3 regions of the Enterobacter oligotrophicus genome follow, and region 3 is predicted to be linked to each of the others. Evidence: predicted binding sites of a transcription regulator. Region 3 holds the regulator's gene; each other region holds the start of a gene.
What was found. Region 3 encodes CRP, which controls carbon source genes, mostly activating them, when cyclic AMP is high. Its sites were predicted from a motif close to ATGTGANNNNNNTCACAT; they were not measured.
Positions count from the first base shown of each region.

Region 1 (3,772 bases), 2.1 Mb from region 3:
ACCTCACAACGGGTACGATCGTCAGAGAGTGTGTAATGTACGCCCAACGCTTTCAGTGCATTGAGCATATGGCGCACGTCATCGCTGTCCAGCAGGTTTGTGAGGACGGTGGTGCCGTTTGCCAGAGCTGCCAGCAGCAGAGCGCGGTTCGAGACACTTTTTGAACCAGGCAGATTAATGGTGCCATCTACCCGCGCGATAGGTTGTAACGTCAGGGATTCCATGAAACTTAACTCTCAACTCAACATAATAAAAACCCCGCAGCAATGCTACGGGGGTGAAAAACAGCGCAATTAACCGTGACGACGTTCGAAGTCGATCATGAAATCGGTCAGTGCCTTAACACCTTCCAGCGGCATGGCGTTATAAATAGAGGCGCGCATCCCGCCCACTACACGGTGGCCTTTCAGCGCGTGCAGCCCCGCAGCGAAGGACTCTTCCAGGAATACTTTATCCAGGTTGCTATCAGCCAGCTGGAACGGCACGTTCATGCGGGAACGGTTAGCTTTCGCCACATCGTTACGGTAGAAGTCGCTTTTATCAATCACGCCGTACAGCAGTTCCGCTTTTTGCTGATTGATGGTGTTCATCTGCGCCACGCCGCCCTTTTGCTTCAGCCATTTGAAGACCAGACCGGAGAGATACCAGGCGAACGTTGGCGGCGTGTTGAACATCGAGTCGTTATCGTTCAGCACGGTGTAATCAAGAATCGACGGGCAGGATTTATGCGCTTTACCAAGCAGGTCTTCACGCACGATGACCAGGGTCAAACCAGCGGGACCGATGTTTTTCTGCGCACCGGCATAAATCACACCGTAACGGCTGACATCCAGAGGCGAGGAAAGAATGGTAGAAGAGAGATCCGCGGTCACGACCACGTTCTCACCAAAGTTTGGCTCTTCGTGAATGGCGATGCCGTCGATCGTTTCGTTCGGGCAATAGTGCAGATAAGCGGCATCAGAGGAAAGCTGCCACTCGCTCATTGGCTTAACGGCGCGCAGACCGTCAACGGTCACTTTGGCATCAATAACGTTTGGTGTGCAGTATTTGTGCGCCTCTTTTACCGCACTGGCTGCCCAGTAGCCTGCATCAACGTAATCGGCGGTGGTTTTGTCGCCCAGCAGATTGAGCGGGATACCCGCAAACTGACCGCGTCCACCACCGTGGCAGAACAATACTTTGTAGTTGGAGGGAATGTTCAGCAGATCGCGAAAATCCTTTTCTGCCTCTTCTGCCACCTGAATAAACTCTTTACCACGGTGGCTGATTTCCATCACCGACGTACCCAGACCGTTCCAGTCACACAGTTCCTGTTGAGCCTGTTTAAGTACATCCGCCGGTAACATTGCCGGACCTGAACTGAAATTAAAGACTTGAGCCATTTCCCCTCACCACGCTAAAAGCAATAAGTTATAACTGTGGATATCGGTTTTATCATTCAGTGACACGCGCCGCAATGTCTAAAACTTATGACGGGTGAAATGTGTCCTTCGTCACACAATACATTCTGCCGCTCCGCTGTCACAAAACCGACAAAATGGCTGTCAGGTAACACGTATAGCCCGGCTAACCTTCGTCCATTCTGGATTCGTACAGCGAGGGCATAATTGATGTTCACCCGCCCGCATGGCAACCACATGACTACATTTGATACAGGCATACTCTTCGGTTTCGGGTACGGTCGTAAACCGTTCCACCAGCATATCCGGCAGGATGCACAACCCAGGCTTCACCTCATCGTCGGGATAGTAATAGACGCTGATTTGCCCGTTCGTTTCCATAATGGCCAGACGCACCTGCCCCAGTTGTTCAACGCTGTTGAGACGCAGCTCCATAAAGAACTCGAACTCCGTCATATTGGCACTTTGCACTTTCTCCCAGGCCAGTTGCCCGTCTTCCACAATCACCACCGGTTTCCCTTCAAGCAGATCTTCCAGCTTTTCGCTTTTCGACATCAGCCACATCACCAGCCGGTACAACAACGCGAGGGAAACAAAGACAATAAAGACCGGCACCATCGGCACATCGTCATAGAACGCCACATCCCCTGCCGCTGAACCCAGCGTCAGAATGATAAGCACTTCAAAGAGGGACATCTGCCGAACGCCACGGCGTCCGGTGATTTTGAGAAACAGAAACACCAGCACGAAGGTATAAAGGCTACGCAGCGCCACCTCACCTAAAAACTCAAGAGGAACTTTGTCAAACGCCATCCGCTGGAGATCGAATGCTTTCATTTTTCTACGCCTTAACAGTGGGTTACTGTCTTTAAGCATAGTCCAGCCATTTATTTTCGCCGGAGATAGCACCCGTCACGCAAAACCCGTATCATTGCGCGCTTTACGTACGATAAAAGTGAACGCCATGACTCAAACGTTTATCCCCGGCAAAGACGCCGCTCTGGAAGATTCCATCGCTCGCTTCCAGCAGAAACTGACCGACCTGGGCTTTAATATTGAAGAAGCCTCCTGGCTGAACCCGGTGCCTCACGTCTGGTCCGTGCATATTCGCGATAAAGACTGCGCGCTGTGCTTTACCAACGGTAAAGGCGCAACTAAAAAAGCGGCGCTGGCCTCTGCGCTGGGCGAGTATTTTGAACGTCTGTCGACCAACTATTTCTTTGCTGACTTCTGGCTGGGCGAAACCATCGCCAACGGTCCATTCGTTCACTACCCAAACGAAAAATGGTTCCCGCTGACGGAAGATGACGAACTGCCGGAAGGCATTCTTGATGCCCGTCTGCGCGCGTTCTACGACCCGGAAAATGAACTGACCGCCAGCATGCTGATCGACCTGCAGTCTGGTAACGAAGATCGTGGTATTTGCGCTCTGCCTTTCACGCGTCAGTCTGACGAGCAGACCGTGTATATTCCGATGAACATCGTCGGCAACCTGTATGTGTCCAACGGCATGTCCGCTGGTAACACCCGCAATGAAGCGCGCGTGCAGGGTCTGTCTGAAGTCTTCGAACGCCACATCAAAAACCGCATTATTGCCGAATCCATCAGCCTGCCAGAAATTCCGGCCGACGTACTGGCACGCTATCCTGGCGTGGTGGAATCCATCGCTAAACTGGAAGCGGAAGGTTTCCCAATCTTTGCCTATGACGGCTCACTGGGCGGTAAATACCCGGTTATCTGCGTGGTGCTGTTCAACCCAACCAACGGAACCTGCTTCGCCTCCTTTGGCGCGCACCCGGACTTTGGCGTGGCGCTGGAGCGTACCGTCACCGAACTGCTTCAGGGCCGTAGCCTGAAAGATCTGGACGTGTTCACCCCACCAACGTTTGACGATGAAGAAGTGGCCGAGCATACCAACCTCGAAACCCACTTTATCGACTCCAGCGGTTTGATCTCCTGGGATATGTTCAAGCAGGACGCGGACTATCCGTTCGTGGACTGGAGCTTTGCCGGCACCACCGAAGAAGAGTTTGCGACGCTGATGGCGATCTTCAGCGCCGAAGATCAGGAAGTCTATATTGCTGACTATGAACACCTGGGTGTTTATGCGTGCCGCATTATCGTTCCTGGCATGTCGGATATCTATCCGGCGGAAGACCTGTGGCTGGCGAACAACAGCATGGGCGCACACCTGCGTGAAACGCTGCTGGCCCTGCCGGGCAGCGAGTGGGAAAAAGAAGATTATCTGAACCTGATCGCCCAGCTGGACGATGAAGGCCATGATGACTTCACCCGCGTGCGCGAACTGCTGGGTCTGGCGACCAGTAAAGATAACGGCTGGTACACCCTGCGTATTGGTGAACTGAAAGCGA
Region 1 is NZ_AP019007.1:4,120,727-4,124,498, reverse strand. It holds gene aroA (3-phosphoshikimate 1-carboxyvinyltransferase) at 1-224, opposite strand, end outside; gene serC (3-phosphoserine/phosphohydroxythreonine transaminase) at 294-1,382, opposite strand; gene EoCCA6_RS19700 (DUF421 domain-containing protein) at 1,545-2,237, opposite strand; gene ycaO (30S ribosomal protein S12 methylthiotransferase accessory factor YcaO) at 2,365-3,772, shown strand, end outside.
Region 1: a site for CRP is predicted at 1,482-1,499, ahead of serC (3-phosphoserine/phosphohydroxythreonine transaminase). Genes of this name have one in related genera too.

Region 2 (3,772 bases), 190 kb from region 3:
GCGCTCACGCGCCTCCTGACCAAAGCTGTCCTGCACCTGACGACGAAAACCGTCCAGCTGTTCGCGCAGCGGTGTCAGCAGGCTGTTAAGACTCTGACGGTTTTGCTCGTCGACGCGGCGGTTGCTGTGCTCAAAAATGCGATTGGCGAGGTTCTCAAACTGCTCGCTGAGGCGCTGCTCGCTGTTGATCATCTGGCGGATTTTGTCTTCCGCATGCAACTGGGTGGATTCGAGACGGGTGGTCACTTCGCGCAGATCGGCCTCCAGCGAGGTGTTGATGTCACGCAGGTTGCGCAGTTCATTGTTAAGCAGTTCGCACTCATCACGCCAGTGATCGCTCAGAGCAAGCTGCTGTTTTGCCGCACTTAACCCGGCAACTATCTCCTCGCGCTCTGCCAGTTGATCGGCCTTCTGCTGCGCATGCTGATAACCTGAAATCAGCCACCCTATCGCCACGCCCACCAGCGCAATCACCGCATAAATCAGGATTGAGAGATCCACAATGCCCCCTGCATCAACGTATTACCGCACAAAATAGAATTGTGCTGTATAAACGTCCAGTTTGAAAGGGTTTTCCTGCGAGGCGCTACGCAAAAAATAAAGGCCGAACGCGCCGGCCTTTTATCTTGAAAGGGAGGACTAGATAAGACGGCGAGCCGCTTCCACCACGATTTTCACCGCATGACTTTCGGTCTGCTTCATGGTTTCAGCGTTCGGGATCTCCTGCTGGGTACGGTTGACGATAACGCCCGCCACCATACCGGCACGCAGACCCTGGCTTGCGCACATGGTCAGCAGGGTTGCAGATTCCATTTCGTAGTTCATTACGCCCATGGACTGCCACTCTTCCATAGAGCCTTTGAAGCGGCTCACCACGCGGCCAGAGAAGGTATCGTAGCGCTCCTGGCCAGGGTAGAAGGTATCAGAGGATGCAGTGACGCCCACGTGGGTGGTTGCGCCCACAGATTTCGCGGCTTCAACCAGCGCAGTGGTACATTCGAAATCCGCCACTGCCGGGAATTCCATTGGTGCAAAGTGCAGGCTGGCACCGTCCAGACGCACGGACGCGGTCGTCACCAGCACGTCGCCCACATTAATGTGCGGCTGAATCGCACCGGTAGTACCGATTCGCAGGAAAGTACGAATGCCCAATTGTGCCAGTTCTTCCACGGCGATAGAGGTAGACGGGCCGCCGATACCGGTAGAGCACACGATCACCGCTTTGCCATCCAGCTCTGCACGCCAGGTGGTGAATTCACGATGGGCAGCCAGCTTGACCGGCTTATCCATCAGCGCGGCGATCTTTTCCACACGCTCCGGATCGCCAGGGACGATAGCCAGCGTAGCCCCTTGTAAATCGTTTTTAGTGAGGCCGAGATGAAAAACATCAGACTTGGACATAGGTGACTCCTCTGTGGGTCGGTTAGTCAGAAGAAGTAAAACGGTACTTTACAGAAGCAAAGGGCTTAATTTCGTGATGAAACTCACCATGAATGAAAATGATTGCAGTTAATTTCCACAAAATAGTGATTTACATCACATTAACAAGTTATATCGTGGGATGCTGCACAAAAGATAGACTGTATAAGGCACTGTGGGTTGTTAACCTGGTGACTATATTTACCTTTGCGCTAACTCATTGGTACGGAGAATGCCATGACTGAAAAAACCGGTTTTGCACCTGCTGCGGCTCCGCATGCTTCCACCATCGTCTCAACGCCTGAAGAAGCCATTACTGCAGGTGAGACGTCTATTCCCTCGCAGGGGGAGAATATGCCTGCTTACCACGCGCGGCCAAAATCGGCAGGCGGTCCGCTGCCGATCGTGATTGTGGTTCAGGAGATTTTTGGCGTTCACGAACATATTCGCGACCTCTGCCGTCGTCTGGCGCTGGAAGGTTACCTGGCCGTTGCGCCTGAGCTTTATTTCCGTCAGGGCGATCCGAACGATTACAGCGATATCCCGACGCTGTTCAGCAACCTGGTCAGCAAAGTGCCGGACGCACAGGTGCTGGCCGACCTGGACCACGTTGCCAGCTGGGCGGCACGCAACGGCGGCGACCCGCACCGTCTTATGGTCACGGGCTTCTGCTGGGGTGGACGCATAAGCTGGCTGTATGCTGCGCACAATCCGCAGCTCAAAGCCGCCGTCGCCTGGTACGGCAAGCTGGTGGGGGAAAAGACGTTGAACTCACCGAAGCAACCTGTTGATATCGCGACGGATTTGAATGCTCCGGTGCTGGGACTTTATGGCGGCCAGGACACTGGCATCCCGCTTGATACGGTCGAGACGATGCGCCAGGCGCTGCGCGCGGCAAACGCGAAGGCGGAGATCGTGGTGTACCCGGATGCCGGACACGCGTTTAATGCCGACTATCGTCCGAGCTACCACGCAGAATCTGCCAAAGATGGCTGGCAGCGGATGCTGGCGTGGTTCAGCCAGTACGGTGGCAAGAAAGCGTAAAAATAAAAGCCCGGTGGCGGCTACGCCTTACCGGGCCTGCATTTCATCAAGCCTGACGCAGATTCTGCGCCGCCTTCACCATATTCGCCAGCGCCGCGCGCGTCTCCGGCCAGCCACGGGTTTTCAGGCCACAGTCCGGGTTCACCCACAGGCGTTCCGCCGGAATGCGCTGGGCGGCTTTTTTCAGCAGCGCCTCAATCCATTCGACGCTCGGGACATTCGGGGAGTGAATGTCATACACGCCCGGCCCGATTTCGTTCGGGTAGTCGAACTCTTCGAACGACTCCAGTAGCTCCATGTCCGAACGTGAGGTTTCGATGGTGATCACATCCGCATCCAGCGCGGCAATGGAATCCATGATGTCGTTAAATTCGCAGTAGCACATGTGGGTGTGGATCTGCGTGTCGTCCTTTGCGACCGCCGCGTTGATACGGAACGCTTCCACGCCCCACTTCAGGTACGCATCCCAGTCGCTGCGGCGCAGCGGAAGCCCTTCGCGCAGTGCCGGTTCGTCAATCTGGATGATGCCAATGCCTGCTGCTTCCAGATCCGCCACTTCATCACGCAGCGCCAGCGCAATCTGTTTGGCGATGGTTTCACGGGTCACGTCTTCACGCGGGAACGACCAGCAGAGAATCGTCACCGGGCCGGTCAGCATGCCTTTTACCGGCTTGTCGGTCAGAGACTGGGCATACTTCGCCCACTCCACGGTGATCGCTTCCGGGCGGCTGACGTCGCCAATCACTACCGGCGGTTTTACGCAGCGGGAGCCGTAGCTCTGCACCCAACCGTTCTGGGTAAAGACGAAGCCGTCCAGATGTTCGCCAAAGTATTCCACCATGTCGTTACGCTCGGCTTCACCGTGCACCAGCACGTCCAGACCTAAGCGCTCCTGCTCGATAATCGCCTGCTTGATATGTTCGGCAATGCCGGTGCGGTAGTTGGCTGCATCCAGATTGCCTTTTTTGAAGTCCAGACGCAGGCCGCGGATCTCGGTCGTTTGCGGGAAGGAGCCGATGGTGGTGGTCGGCCACGCTGGCAGGTTGAAGCGGGCGCGCTGGGCTTCAGCGCGTACCTCATAGGGGCTTTGACGCTGGCTGTCCTGGGCGGTGATGGCCGCCAGACGTTTTTCGACCGCAGGATTGTGTACGCGAGCCGAGTGACGACGCGCCTGGATCGGTGCGCTCCATCCGGTAATCGCCGCCGTGTCGCCGCTGTTCAGCGCGTCGCGCAGCAGCGCCAGCTCTTCACATTTTTGCAGAGCGAAGGCGAACCAGCTTTTCACTTCCGCATCCAGACGGGTTTCAAC
Region 2 is NZ_AP019007.1:2,245,042-2,248,813, forward strand. It holds gene rmuC (DNA recombination protein RmuC) at 1-501, opposite strand, end outside; gene udp (uridine phosphorylase) at 640-1,401, opposite strand; gene EoCCA6_RS10825 (dienelactone hydrolase family protein) at 1,657-2,463, shown strand; gene metE (5-methyltetrahydropteroyltriglutamate--homocysteine S-methyltransferase) at 2,510-3,772, opposite strand, start outside.
Region 2: a site for CRP is predicted at 1,525-1,542, ahead of udp (uridine phosphorylase). Genes of this name have one in related genera too.

Region 3 (3,772 bases):
GCGTCGTGGGCGTTCTGCCTGAGCAACCCGCTCTGCCACTGCGGCCACAGCCAGACCATACCGCCAAAGGCGATCAGGCAGCCAATCAGCGTATCAACCAGACGGGCGATAATAAACTGCTCGCCGTTGAGCGTCAGCAGTTGCAGGGTATACACCGCCGTGACTGTAAAGCCCACCATCGCCCAGCCGTAATTTTTACGGATAATCAGATAGCTGACCATCGTTATCGCCAGCATACCCACCAGCGTATAGCCTTCAGGCACGTGGAAGTGCAGCGTCACGCCCGCAATAATCAGCCCCGCCATCGTTCCGCCTGCCCGATGCAGTATGCGTACCCGCGTGGCTCCGTAGCCGTTCTGGGTCACAAACAGTACCGTCATTAAAATCCAGTACGGCTTCGGCAGGTGCAGCGCCATGCCCATCAGGCTGGCGATGCTGAGCATCACGCTTATCCGCGCGGCGTTGCGCAGGGCAGCAGATTTCAGTGAAAGGTAGCTTTTCAGCGCGGGCAGCAGCGGCAGACGCTTCTGTTTATCGGCCATCAGGTCGCGAGGGTAAAGTGGCCGCTGGGTGCGCAACACGCGGGCGATGCGGCTGAAGTGCCAGGCGGCAAACTGCCCGACCGGGTTTTCCGGGTGCTGACGGGCGATTTTCTCCAGCGCGCCGAGCTGTTTGTCCATGGTAAATCGCGTCGGGTAGCGGTGATACAGAATATCGTCCGCCAGTACCCGCAGGCGCGCAGAAACGGTCTGCGCGTTCCAGCGGATCACCGCTTCGGCGTGGCTGCGTTCCACCAGCTTCTGCACTTCCTCCGGGTGATGCAGGCTCACGGAGATATGCTCCTGTAAATCCAGCCCCACCTGGAAGGTACGCAGCAGCCGCTTGTAATCATGGTTTTTATTGGCGGCCAGCATGTGTAATTGCTGATAGCACTGGCTTATCAGATCGACCACTTTTTGCTGACGTGCCAGCAGCGGCGGCAGTGATTTTTCCGGATCGGTGTGCTGGGTAAGCAGGGTATATTTGGCTTCGCAGTAATCTGCAAGCTGCACATAGAGCAGGCTCAGGGATTCGCGCAGCGGTTGTTCGCGCCACAGCCAGAACCAGAACCAGTTAAACAGCCCGTACCACAGCGTGCCGAGGGCGTAGATCAGCAGCGGTTCCCACACCGGCATATTGCCCGCAAGGCTCAGAGTGAAGATGGCGGCAATCAGCGAAGCGGGGAGTAACCGGGCATGCAGCGAGCTGATTTCGGCGGTCACGCCGAGCGTCATCGCCAGCACGGTCAAAATCAACGGCAGCGGAATATCGCGGGCAAGCAGGAGCTGTACGGCGAGGCTACAGCCTGCGAACAGGCAGCCACCAATAATCAGACGTTTGAAAAAACGCTTATGCGGCGTATCCAGACCGGCAATGTTGCAGCAGGCGGGAACGAGAGAAAACAGCAGACCCTGCTGGAGATGTCCGAGGATCAGACCCACAGCCACGGGAAGACACAACACCAGCGTTTGTCGCAGTGCGTAGTTAACTTCCGGGTGATAAATCAGCCTGCGCCACATGGGAATAGAGACAAAAACGGCGTGCCACCTTGCGATGGCACGCCGTTTGGCCGGAATTAACGGGTTCCGTAAACCACGATAGTTTTACCGTGGGCAGAGATCAGGTTCTGGTCTTCCAGCATTTTCAGGATACGGCCCACTGTTTCGCGGGAGCAACCGACGATCTGACCAATTTCCTGACGGGTAATTTTAATTTGCATGCCGTCAGGGTGGGTCATGGCGTCTGGCTGTTTCGCCAGGTTCAGCAGCGTCTGCGCGATACGGCCGGTAACGTCCAGGAAGGCGAGGTTACCCACTTTCTCAGACGTGACCTGCAGACGGCGAGCCATCTGGGAAGAAAGACGCATCAGGATGTCCGGGTTAACCTGGATCAACTGACGGAATTTCTTGTAGGAAATTTCAGCCACTTCACATGCTGTTTTTGCACGAACCCAGGCGCTACGTTCCTGGCCCTCTTCAAACAGGCCCAGTTCACCGATGAAATCGCCCTGGTTCAGATAAGAAAGGATCATCTCTTTCCCTTCTTCATCTTTGATCAGCACTGCCACCGAGCCTTTAACGATGTAATACAACGTTTCGGCTTTTTCACCCTGGTGAATCAGAGTGCTTTTCGATGGGTACTTATGAATGTGGCAATGAGACAAGAACCATTCGAGAGTCGGGTCTGTTTGCGGTTTGCCAAGCACCATGCGCTGTTATCCTCTGTTATAAGCTGTCACCAGAGTCATAAGATGCATCCGGACTCTGGGGTTGCAATCGAATTCTTACCCATACCCTGGGAAGTCGGCTGTCGTAACGTTTCGCAGCCAGTAAAGTTTGATGTCCTCTGCATACATGTGTAACGTCAATGTATTACTGTAGCATCCAGAGTGTTTTAGCATAGCTTTAGCCGCGTGTCTCCTGGTGTCTCGCTTCAGCATGATGCAGGTCGCCTTCCGTTGCGAGAAATGTAACGCGCGCGTAATCTGTCACCAAAAATGCAACGTTGGAGTTAATGAATATGCAAGCGCGTGTAAAGTGGGTTGAAGGGTTAACGTTCCTGGGCGAGTCCGCTTCAGGACACCAGATTTTGATGGACGGGAACTCCGGCGACAAAGCCCCAAGCCCGATGGAGATGGTGCTGATGGCGGCGGGCGGATGCAGCGCAATCGACGTGGTGTCGATTCTGCAAAAAGGCCGCCACAATGTGACCGATTGCGAAGTCAAACTCACGTCTGAACGCCGCGAAGAGGCACCGCGCCTGTTTACGCACATTAATCTGCACTTTATTGTTACCGGCAAGGAGCTGAAAGATGCGGCGGTATCACGCGCGGTGGATCTTTCTGCGGAGAAATACTGCTCTGTGGCGTTAATGCTGGAGAAAGCGGTAAAAATCACCCATTCGTATGAAGTGATCGAGGCTTAAAACAAAGCCCGGTGGCGCTGCGCTTACCGGGCCTACAACTGCACGAACGTAGGCCGGATAAGCGAAACGCCATCCGGTAACAGGCGTCACGCGATCTGCTTTCCTTCCATCAACCGCTGCACCAGCGGTGTCATAATTAACTCCATCGCCAGCCCCATTTTCCCGCCCGGCACCACCAATGTATTCATGTGAGAAATAAACGAGCCCTGCAGCATCGCCAGCAGCCAGGGGTAATCGATATCTTCGAGATTGCGGAAATGGATCACCACAAAGCTCTCATCCAGCGACGGGATACTTTTGGCGGCGAACGGGTTAGAGGTGTCCACCGTCGGCACGCGCTGGAAGTTAATGTGGGTACGGGAGAACTGCGGCGTGAGGTAGTTGATGTAATCTTCCATGGAGCGTACCACCGAATCCATCACCGCTTCACGCGAATGGCCGCGCTCGCTCATGTCACGCGTCAGCTTCTGTATCCACTCGAGGTTAACGATCGGCACTACGCCGACCAGCAGATCCACATGGCGCGCCACGTCGTGCTGTGGCGTGACCACGCCGCCGTGTAGCCCTTCATAAAACAGCACGTCGGTCGGTTCCGGCAGCGGCTGCCAGGGCGTGAACGTCCCCGGCACCTGGTTCCAGGGAACGGCTTCATCGTAGGTATGCAGGTATTTACGGGATTGCCCTTTACCGCTCTGACCGTATTCAGCGAAGGTTTGCTCCAGCAGGCCGAAATCATTGGCCTCCGGGCCGAAATAGCTGATGTGTTTACCCAGATCGCGCGCCTTGCGGATGGCCATGTCCATCTCCG
Region 3 is NZ_AP019007.1:2,054,422-2,058,193, reverse strand. It holds gene EoCCA6_RS10005 (YccS/YhfK family putative transporter) at 1-1,559, opposite strand, end outside; gene crp (cAMP-activated global transcriptional regulator CRP) at 1,616-2,248, opposite strand; gene EoCCA6_RS09995 (OsmC family protein) at 2,560-2,964, shown strand; gene EoCCA6_RS09990 (phosphoribulokinase) at 3,051-3,772, opposite strand, start outside.